2 regions of the Dasania marina DSM 21967 genome follow, and region 1 is predicted to be linked to the other one. Evidence: predicted binding sites of a transcription regulator. Region 1 holds the regulator's gene; the other holds the start of a gene.

What was found. Region 1 encodes LexA, which represses DNA repair genes until DNA is damaged. Its sites were predicted from a motif close to ACTGTNTNTANANACAGT; they were not measured.
Region 2: a site for LexA is predicted at 1,208-1,225, ahead of B067_RS0100380 (YebG family protein). Genes of this name have one in related genera too.

The regions. Positions count from the first base shown of each region.
Region 1 is NZ_KB891585.1:476,113-481,079, reverse strand. It holds gene B067_RS0111750 (phosphoglycerate dehydrogenase) at 1-989, shown strand, start outside; gene B067_RS0111745 (DUF4823 domain-containing protein) at 1,078-1,644, shown strand; gene B067_RS0111740 (DUF1285 domain-containing protein) at 1,634-2,176, shown strand; gene lexA (transcriptional repressor LexA) at 2,244-2,846, opposite strand; gene B067_RS0111730 (DUF6763 family protein) at 2,970-3,290, opposite strand; gene B067_RS0111725 (mechanosensitive ion channel family protein) at 3,581-4,702, shown strand; gene B067_RS0111720 (S-methyl-5'-thioinosine phosphorylase) at 4,711-4,967, shown strand, end outside.
Region 2 is NZ_KB891575.1:95,968-100,934, reverse strand. It holds gene purK (5-(carboxyamino)imidazole ribonucleotide synthase) at 14-1,138, shown strand; gene B067_RS0100380 (YebG family protein) at 1,299-1,586, shown strand; gene B067_RS0100375 (cation diffusion facilitator family transporter) at 1,740-2,900, shown strand; gene B067_RS0100370 (hypothetical protein) at 2,905-3,216, opposite strand; gene B067_RS0100365 (MFS transporter) at 3,279-4,067, opposite strand; gene B067_RS19205 (CobW family GTP-binding protein) at 4,151-4,967, opposite strand, start outside.

The DNA.
Region 1 (4,967 bases):
ACAACATTCCCGTTGACGCCTGTACTGAACGTGGTATTCCTGTATTCAACACCCCTGGTGCCAACGCTAACGCGGTTAAAGAATTAATTATTGCTGCTCTCTGCTTGGGTTCTCGTGGAATTTTACAGGGTGTGCAGTACGTAGACACGCTAAAGGATATGACGGATAAGGCTGAAATGAACGCCTTGTTGGAAAAAGAGAAAAAGAATTATAAAGGTAACGAATTAGCCGGTAAAACCCTGGGTGTTGTGGGTCTAGGCGCGATAGGTTCGATGGTTGCTGATGCAGCTTTAGAGCTGGGCATGAGGGTTAAAGGTTATGACCCTGCATTGTCGGTAGCGTCAGCTTGGCGCTTACCTAGCAGTGTTGAGCGTATAGAAAACCTCAACAGCCTGTTTTCAAAGTGTGACTATATTACCCTGCATTTACCGGTATTAGACGCTACTCGCGGTTTAATTAACCGTGAGCTATTGGCCAGCTGTAAAAAAGACCTGCGTTTATTAAACTTTGCTCGTGCTGAGATTGTTGATACAGCCGCGGTTATCAGTGCATTAAACGATGGTGATTTAGGCCAGTATATTGCCGACTTCCCCGAGCCCGGCTTGATTGGTGTGCCCAATACGATCTTAACGCCACACATAGGCGCATCGACTGATGAAGCAGAAGATAACTGTGCGGTAATGGCAGCAGATCAAATTAAAGACTTTATCGAAAACGGTAATATTAAAAATTCCGTTAACTTTCCCAGCATTGCTATGGAAAGAGCGGACTCCCCGCGTTTGGCTATTGCCAACCGCAACGTTCCCAAGATGCTAGGTACTATCCTCAGCCTATTGGCGGATGAGGATATTAACGTGGTGGATATGATTAATAAGAGTCGAGACGATATAGCCTACAACTTAATTGATGTGGCGCAGGTGCCTAGCGACGAGGTGCTGAAAAAAATCTTAGACGTCGAAGGCGTCATCACCGTCCGCGTTTTAAAGTAAGTTAAAACAGCCTTCCTTGTGAAGGCTTTTTTTTAGCCTAAAATTGCTGTAAAACCGTAGCCATAAAAATAGAGTGAAGGATAAACCTATGAATAGCTGTAAAGTGGCTGGGGCTGCCGTGTTGGCATTACTACTCACAGCTTGCGAGCCCGCCTATATTATTGATGGGGCTCAGCATTACTCTCGCCAATTGGGCATAGTTAATGACTATAATATTAGCCGCTGGCACAGCTATGTTTATGCCCGCGAAAGCAGTTTCGTCATTGCTGGGCTAGTGGCTGATAAAAACATACAGCAACCTTTATTGCAGGTGTCAGAGCAGGCCTTTGCGGTGTATTTTGCCCGAGCAGTGTCGGTGAATACCAACACATTTGCGGCAGCGTTACAGCAGGCCAAATCGCAGCGGGCCAGTTTTTTGGCAGTGTTTACGCTAAGTTCGTTACAGCAATTTCAAAATCTGGATGGCAGTTACGAAGCCGGCTATCAACAGGCCGATGTATTAATTACCCTTTATGATGTCAACTCGGCAAAAGTGGTGGATAAGGTGAGCCTAAAGGCCAGTAAATCGTTGTTGTCATTTGCCGGTGAAAATATCACAACACTGCTGCATAAACCTATGTTGGCCGTAGCTGCGGAGCTTAGTGGTGGCCAGTAAATCATTAGCCAGTATAGAGGCTTACCTAAAAGACCAGCCTCAGCGCCCTCCTGTTGAACAGTGGCAGCCTACTTTGAGTGGCGATATTGATATCGTTATTAAAGAGGATGGATCATGGTGGCATGAAGGCGGCGAGATTAAGCGGCAACCCTTGCTGCGTTTGTTTGCCTCTATCTTAAGGCGCGAAGACGATGGCGAGTACTATCTGCTTACCCCCGTAGAAAAATGGCGTATTCGGGTTGAGGCTGAGGTTTTTCAGGCTATAGACTATCAAATACTGCAGGAGCAGGGCCAGCCAGCGTTTATTTTTACCCTCAATACCGGCGCCAAATACGTCTTATCAAAACAATACCCGTTGCAAGTCAGTAGCAACCCGCAGGGTGAACCTATACCTATATTGCTGGTAGACCGGGGGTTGAGTGCCAGAATATCGCGCAACTGCTACTACCATCTTATCGATGATGCGCAGTTGCAAAGTGAGGACGCTTATATAGAAAGTTGTGGAGAACGTTTTAGCTTAAGCGGCCAATAGTTTGGTGGTCCGTTATTACTGCTGCTGTTGAATAAAACAAACGCTGTTTAGCACAACAGCACAAGGCTTAAGAGCTGCGCCTAACCACGCCTACACTTAAACCCTCTATAGCAAAGTCTTGCTGCCTCAAATCTACCTCTATAGGTTGGTAGTCGGGGTTTTCGGGTAGTAGTTGTATTTGATATTTACTGCGTGTGGTTTTGTAGCGTTTAACGGTGACTTCATCATCGATGCGGGCAATCACAATCTCGCCATTATTGGCCTGCGCTGTGCGGTGTACGGCCAGTAAATCCCCTTCATATATGCCCACATCTATCATGCTGTCGCCGCGTACTCTTAAAAAATAATCGGCATGGGGGCTAAAGAACGAGCTGGGCATTTCGCAATAATCTTCTATGTGCTCAGTAGCCAGTATAGGGCTGCCAGCGGCAACTTGTCCCACGATGGGTATACCCTTGTTTTCGGGTAAGCGTATGCCTCTAGAGGCACCGGGGATAACTTCTATGGCACCTTTGCGGGCCAGCGCTTTTAAATGTTCTTCGGCGGCGTTGGCGGATTTAAAGCCCAGATCCTTGGCAATTTCGGCGCGGGTAGGTGGGTAGCCGGTTTCTTCTATATGGGTTTTTATTAGGGCTAATACTTCGGCCTGGCGTGCGGTTAATTTACTCATGTCCAATCCGTCTGTTTTTATGTACAGTGGCTGTGATTATATACAGCATTGTCGGCACTGCAAGCCTTTTTATTATTCCCTGGGCTGCTGATTAGTTAAATTGAACGACTGCAGTAGAAGGCTTTACATGTCGTCCAGCACACCATTCATAATATCGGTTTCTATGTAACTAACAGGGCTGGACCATTCTTCGGGGCGTATGGCGGCATCGGGATCTAGCGAGTCTTCATGACTTAGCTCATAAGCATTGCGCCAATCCTCAGGTTCCTCTACTTCCAATAGTTGTAATTCATGCCAGTTTTCAAGATCAAATTCGTTAATCTCGCCATCGATATGCTGTGTTTCTATGGTTTGACTTATATCGTCTACGGCAACGACCTCAAAAATACCGCCACCCTGTAATTCTTTATACCAATTGCCAACACTAGGCATAATATTTCTCATTGCTTTTATCCTCATTTCTTATGGCTACACACAAGTAATAACAGCTAAATTTTTACTGTCCAGTGTTATAAAAAGAGCAAAAATGCATCAACACAGCCGGTAATCAATTGCAATCAATAAAAAAACAGTGATGATTCAATGGCTTAGCTTTTGGTGTAGGTAAATGCGGTAAATGCCAGCTAGTTTTAATATGCTTATGGTATATAAATGCATAATTACTGGATAAAATTGTATAAATTACTTAGGCTGCCGTTTGTTTATAGGCACAGAAAAATGAAAAAGAGAGGGCAATGGCTATCAATTTCTTACAAGATTTACTTGATGTTTTTCAGTTAGAAGATTACCCCTGGCTGTGGGAAGTCTTTGCGGTGGTACTGCTAACCTTAATCGTCAGCTATTTTGTTCGCTTTTTATTTTCGCGCTTAGAGCGGCAGTTTAAAAAAACGGCTAATAAGTGGGATGATGCTATTTTTGCCGCCGGTCGTAGGCCCGCTTTTATTATGGTGTGGTTAATGGGCGCTAGCTTGGTACTGGATATTATACGAGCAAAGTCTGAGGCCTATATTTTTACGTTGATAGCGCCCACTAGAGAAGTGCTGTTCATTGCCATATTAACGTGGTTTTTAGTACGCTTGGTTAAGCGTATAGAGCAGCAATTAATTGCTGGCGACAGCGCTGAATCCTCGGTTGATGAGGCCACTGTTTTTGCTTTAGGTAAACTATTGCGTACGGCGGTGATTATTACCGCTAGTTTAATGATGCTGCAAACTTTGGGTTTTAGTATTTCCGGGGTGCTGGCCTTTGGCGGTGTCGGCGGCATAGCCATAGGCTTTGCGGCCAAGGATTTATTAGCTAACTTTTTCGGCGGCTTAATGGTGTATTTAGACCGGCCTTTTATTATTGGCGACTGGATACGTTCACCCGATAGATCTATAGAAGGTACGGTGGAGGACATAGGTTGGCGGCAAACCCGTATACGCACCTTTGATTCGCGGCCACTGTATGTGCCCAATAGCACCTTTGCTCAAATCACGGTAGAAAACCCTTCGCGCATGCTAAATCGGCGTATCTATGAAACCATAGGTTTACGCTATGATGATGCTGATAAGGTCGGCACCATCGTTGAGGAGGTCAAAGCCTATTTGTTGGCCAATGAGGATATCGACACTGATAAAACCCTGATGGTTAACTTCAATGCTTTTGCGGCATCGTCTTTGGAATTCTTTATTTACACGTTCACCAAAACCACCAACTGGGTTGAGTACCACAAAATCAAACAGCAGGTGTTATTGGAGGTGTTAGCGATTATCGCTAAGCACGATGCTGATATTGCCTACCCAACCACTACCCTTAAAGTTGGCCCTCTGCAGTTAGAGCAGCAAGCTGCTTTAACGGCAAGCCAATCCGAATAAGGCGGCCCATGACTAAGCAGCGCATAGTTGCCATTATCGGTGGCACCGGCTTACAAGAGTTTACCGGTGATGGTGTAGCGAGCGGCACTGTGGGGGGCAGGGTGACGCCTTATGGCGAAACTTCTAGCGAGATAGTGCGCAGCCAGTTATCAGATCTAAGCTGCGTGTTTTTGGCGCGCCACGGCAATCCGCACACCATCGCCCCCCATAAAGTGAATTACCGGGCCAATATCTGGGCGCTTAAGCAACTAGGGGTTAGCGACAT
Region 2 (4,967 bases), on a different contig from region 1:
TAGAGTTAACTACATGAAGTCACTGCTGATATTAGGCCATGGCCAATTAGGTTTAATGATGGCTGCCGAAGCTGCCCGCCTAGGCTTGGTAGTTGATAGGCTGGATATGCAAACCGGCGAGTTGCTGTGCGGCACGACTGCGCAAAGGCTGAAAGTGGATGCTGCCGCGTTAATCGCGGACTACGATGTTATCACCGCCGAGATAGAGCACCTACCCCACAGCGAGTGGCTAGATCGTATCTATGCCTCAGATAAGTGGGCCAACCGTTTGGCCTTTGAGTTATTGCCTAACCGCTATAGCCAAAAAACCTTGCTGGATCAGCTGCAAGTGCCCACCGCCCCTTGGTGCGTGTTAGAGAGCCGTGCTGATGTGGCTAAAGCCCATCAGCAATTGGGTGAAGCGCTAATCGTTAAATCCACCACTGGTGGTTACGATGGCAAAGGCCAATGGCGCGTTAGCCCTGACAATGGCGAGCAATTGCCCGAGGCCATGTTTGGCCAATTAATTGCCGAACAAAAAATCCCCTTTCAGCGCGAAGTGTCAGTTATCGGTGCCCGCGATGTCAGCGGCCACAGCTACTTTTTACCCATGGCTGAAAACATACACCGCGAAGGTATTTTACGTTATAGCCTAGCCAATGTGGCGGTGGATGACGTGCTGCAACAGCAGGCCGAAGCGGCCTTGGGCAACATACTCGACCATCTTGATTTTGTGGGTATTATGGCCATGGAGTGTTTTGTCACCGAGCAGGGCTTATTAGTGAATGAGCTAGCTCCGCGAGTACACAACACCGGCCACTGGACCCAAATGGGTGCGGTGACTAATCAGTTCGCCATGCAGGTATTGCCTTTAGTTGGCTTGCCTTTGCCACAAAGCCAAAACTGTAAGCCAACGCTGATGCTGAATTTAATAGGCTGTGAATTTTCCCCCGCCTGTATCAGCCTGCCCTGCGTAAGCTACCACTGGTATGGCAAAGAGGTGCGCCCTGGCCGCAAGCTGGGCCATATCAATATTGATGCCTCCTGTTCTGCGGCTTTGAAAAAGGCGGTGACTGTACTCAGCCCCCACTTAGACGCTGAGCATCAAGACCTGCTGGCCGAAGCGGTAGAGCTGCATAGGCAGCGCAGCGCTGCATAACAACAGCTAAGGCCGGTAGTGCTGGCCTTTTTTATGTGTTTTTATGGTAGTGTTGCCATTGCTAACTTTACTGTATTTATATACAGTAAGTGGCGCTTATGTAAAAAGATTCAATACCGCGTTTTATTAACAACTAACTATAAACATAGAAGGTGAGCTTATGGCCGTTGTGGCAATGTGGAAATGTGACCGGGATGACAGTATGTTTGATAACAAAAAAGACGCCGATGCCTACGATAAAATGCTGGAGCTGGCTGAGAGCTTTACCCAGTTTTTAGAAAAGCATGCAGAAGGTATTAGCGAAAAAGATGCCGAAACTATAGGCTTGTTATTAGCCCACAATAAAGAGCAAGTCATCACTGCCTGCAAGGGCAAGCCAGAAGTGTTACTTAGCTTGGGTGAAGGTGAAGGCGAGTCTAATATTACTGAACTATCGGCAGCCAGCTAATATCTAGGCACTAATCCCTAGCTTCTAGCTGCCGGATACCTGATTCATCAATAAAATGCCGGACTAGCGTCGGCATTTTGCTTTTTTACTAATCATTAAACGCTGGTTGTGATTAAATGCACCTTTATTCTTTTTAGGTGAATTTGTAAAACCATGGATGCACCCGCGCAGCAACGCCAGCATGAAATTCAAAAAGTCACCCTGATAGGCGCAGTGCTAGATGCCTTATTAGGTTTCGCCAAAGTTATTGTAGGGGTATTGGCCAACTCCCATGCCTTGATTGCCGATGGCATACACTCCTTCTCGGATCTACTTACCGATGCCATGGTGATCGTGGTGTCAAAATTTTCTCATCACGGCCCCGATGAAGATCACCCTTACGGCCACGGCCGCTTTGAAACTTTTGCCACCGTGGTCTTAGGCGCATTACTCATTGCCGTGGCTGGTGCCATGGCTTACGACAGCGTTTACCGGCTGTTATATAGCGAACAATTATCCATCCCCGCCTGGCCTGCGTTAGTGGTTGCGGGCATCTCTATTGTCAGCAAAGAGTGGATATATCACTACACCAAGGCCGTAGGCGAAAAATATAATTCCAAAATGCTCGTCGCCAACGCTTGGCATAGTCGCAGCGATGCTATCTCATCGATCGTCGTGTTAGTGGGTGTGGCCGGGGCCATGCTGGGCATTAGTTGGTTGGATAATGTGGCCGCCTTAGTAGTTGCCATTATGATAGCTAAAATCGGCTGGGACTTGGCCTGGGAGAGTGTGCAGGAGTTAGTCGACACCGCCCTATCGGCAGAAGAAGTGGACGGGATGAAAGGCATCATCATGCAAATTGAGGGAGTAGTCGGCGTGCATGAGTTGCGTAGCCGAAAAATGGGTGCCGATGCCTTGCTCGATATACACATACAAGTAGGCTCAAAAGTCAGCGTATCCGAAGGCCATAATATAGGCGTGTGGGTTACCGATAGCCTATTAAAAAATGTGAAGAGCATTACCGATGTGACTGTGCATATAGACCCAGAAGATGATGACAACGACGACGCTCGTATAGAGGGCAAGGTAGTGTTACTGCCCCTGCGTGGCGATGTCATGGCCGCCCTTAATGAAACCTGGGAAGGCATAGCCTACACCGAAAGCATCAAAAAAATTAACCTACATTACCTGCGCGACAGCGTGCAGGCAGAAGTATTTATGCCTGCCGACGTGTTAAATGGTGAAGCCTTTGATAGGGCTCAGTTTCAAGCTGAGCTGCAAAAAGGCACTAGCCATTTACCTTGGCTGAGCCATATTAGTGTGTGGTTTGGGTGATTTTTTATAGCTGCTTAGTGGTTAAACGCTTGAGCAAAGGCGCAGACAATATCAAGAGTAAGCTTAAGCAGCTCAAGCCTATCGCTAAATAGATGGCTGAGTTGTAATTGGCGCTACCTACTAAAAATGCAGCGAGTGCCGCCCCGGCTGAGTTGCCTACCAAATTACTAAATTGCCCGGCTACGACGACGGTGCCGGTATGATCCAAGTTGGCTTGTATGCTTAAAAAGTAAGGCCAAGAGAAAGCCCAATCCATAGTGAATACCGCTATGCCTAGATAATAACTCAATGCCGTTTGTTTGCTGAGTAAAATCACCAAGCCACAAATTTGTAAGGCAACGCCAAAGCTTAATGGCTTGTTATAACCCCATCGATCACCTAAAAAATCACCGCTAAAGCGCCAGATATTGAGATGGCGGTGATATAAGACAGGGCATTACCCGTGTCTAGTGAGCTTAGCCCCGCAGCTAATCCCATACGGTCCGCGTAGGCCCAAATGGCCGCTGTGGCTGCGCCATAAATGCATAAGCTCAATAAAGATAGAAGGGCGGGTGGTTGTAAAATAATACTGCTTTCTAGTCGGTCAATTTCTGCAATATTATGGTTAAGTGGATACTGGGTGAAAACAGAGCTGGCGCAAAGTGCAACCACCTCTAGCAGAATGATGATGTACATCATGCCGTTAAATCCTAGGCTTGGAAGGTGTTGTGCTAAGTAATAAATGGCAATAGCAGGTAATAAAAATTGAAAGCCAATGTAAATTCCATAACCTTTTTCAGGTTTTTCTAGGTGGGCAATAGCCGCAGCGGTAGCGGCGCCAGCAAGGCCCGATAAAAAACGAATAAAACTAAAAGCTGTCAGAGAGTGAAAGTAAAGGCTGGCAATGTCTAAAAAAATCATTGCTGCCAAGCCTATGCGGGCTACCTTTTCTAAAGGCCAGTGTTTAGTTTTTAACGAGACGATCAAGGTGATTATCGCAATGCCCGCTAAGTTAGCGGAAGACACCCAGCCAGCACTGCCTTCATCAAAACCTAAATAATCAATATACGCCCCTACAATAATGGGCATAACCATTAGTGGCCATAAACTGATGGTGGCAACAAAGCTAATTAGGCAAAGGCTGAGGTTGTTACCTGATGCTAAGGTCGTCGTTGGGGCTTTATTCATAGCTTATGGTCGCCTGAAAGTTTGGTGAATGACGGTAGGCGATTTAAGTGAGTGTTATCGCATGTAGTGCTTGCTTAATAATTTCAAAATCTACACAGCCTTTTTTGGCAATCATAATCAGTGAGCTGTTGCGTGTTTGCTTGTTGTTCGCTTGTGTTGACGCAATCTATGCGTTTACCTACCATTTGCATTACATGACTTTGCTCTGGTGCTTCATGGTTGATAAAAACACCTTTTGCTCTATAAATAGCTGTGGGTAGGTCTTTGATCAGCGCTTTTAGCGCGGTTATATTAATAGGCTGGTCACTTTGCCAGGCTATGCTTTCAAACAAGTCACCGTGATTGTCATCGCTATGATCATCTTGGCAATCGTGTGTTTGGCTGTCATGCTCATGCGGCTGGTGCAAATCTACATTAAGCATTAATGATAGCGGCACATCGGCGTGGCTGGTTGCAAATACGCGAGCATGTTCAGGTAGCCATTGTTGTTTGAGTTCCGCTATGGTTTCTGCATCGCAGAGATCGATTTTGTTAATCACGACCAAGTCAGCCTGCTTGAGCTGCCAGGCCGCCAAGTCGCGGTATTCTTCGAGGGTGTGATTAAATTGTGCGGCATCAATAATATTAATAATGGCGTCTATTCTGGCTCTGTCGCGAAATAGCCGGTAGTTTAAGATGCGGGCAATGCGGCCAGGGTCGGATACGCCGCTGCATTCAATTAAAAAACATTCCGGTGGGTTTTCTTGTGAGATCAGTTCGTCTAGTTGGCCGATTAAATCGTCAGAAATATTGCAGCATATACAGCCATTGGCCAGACTCATTACATTACCATCGTGATTGCTGATGAGTTGGCTGTCTATATTAATGCTGCCAAAATCATTGACTAGCACCGCCGCGCGC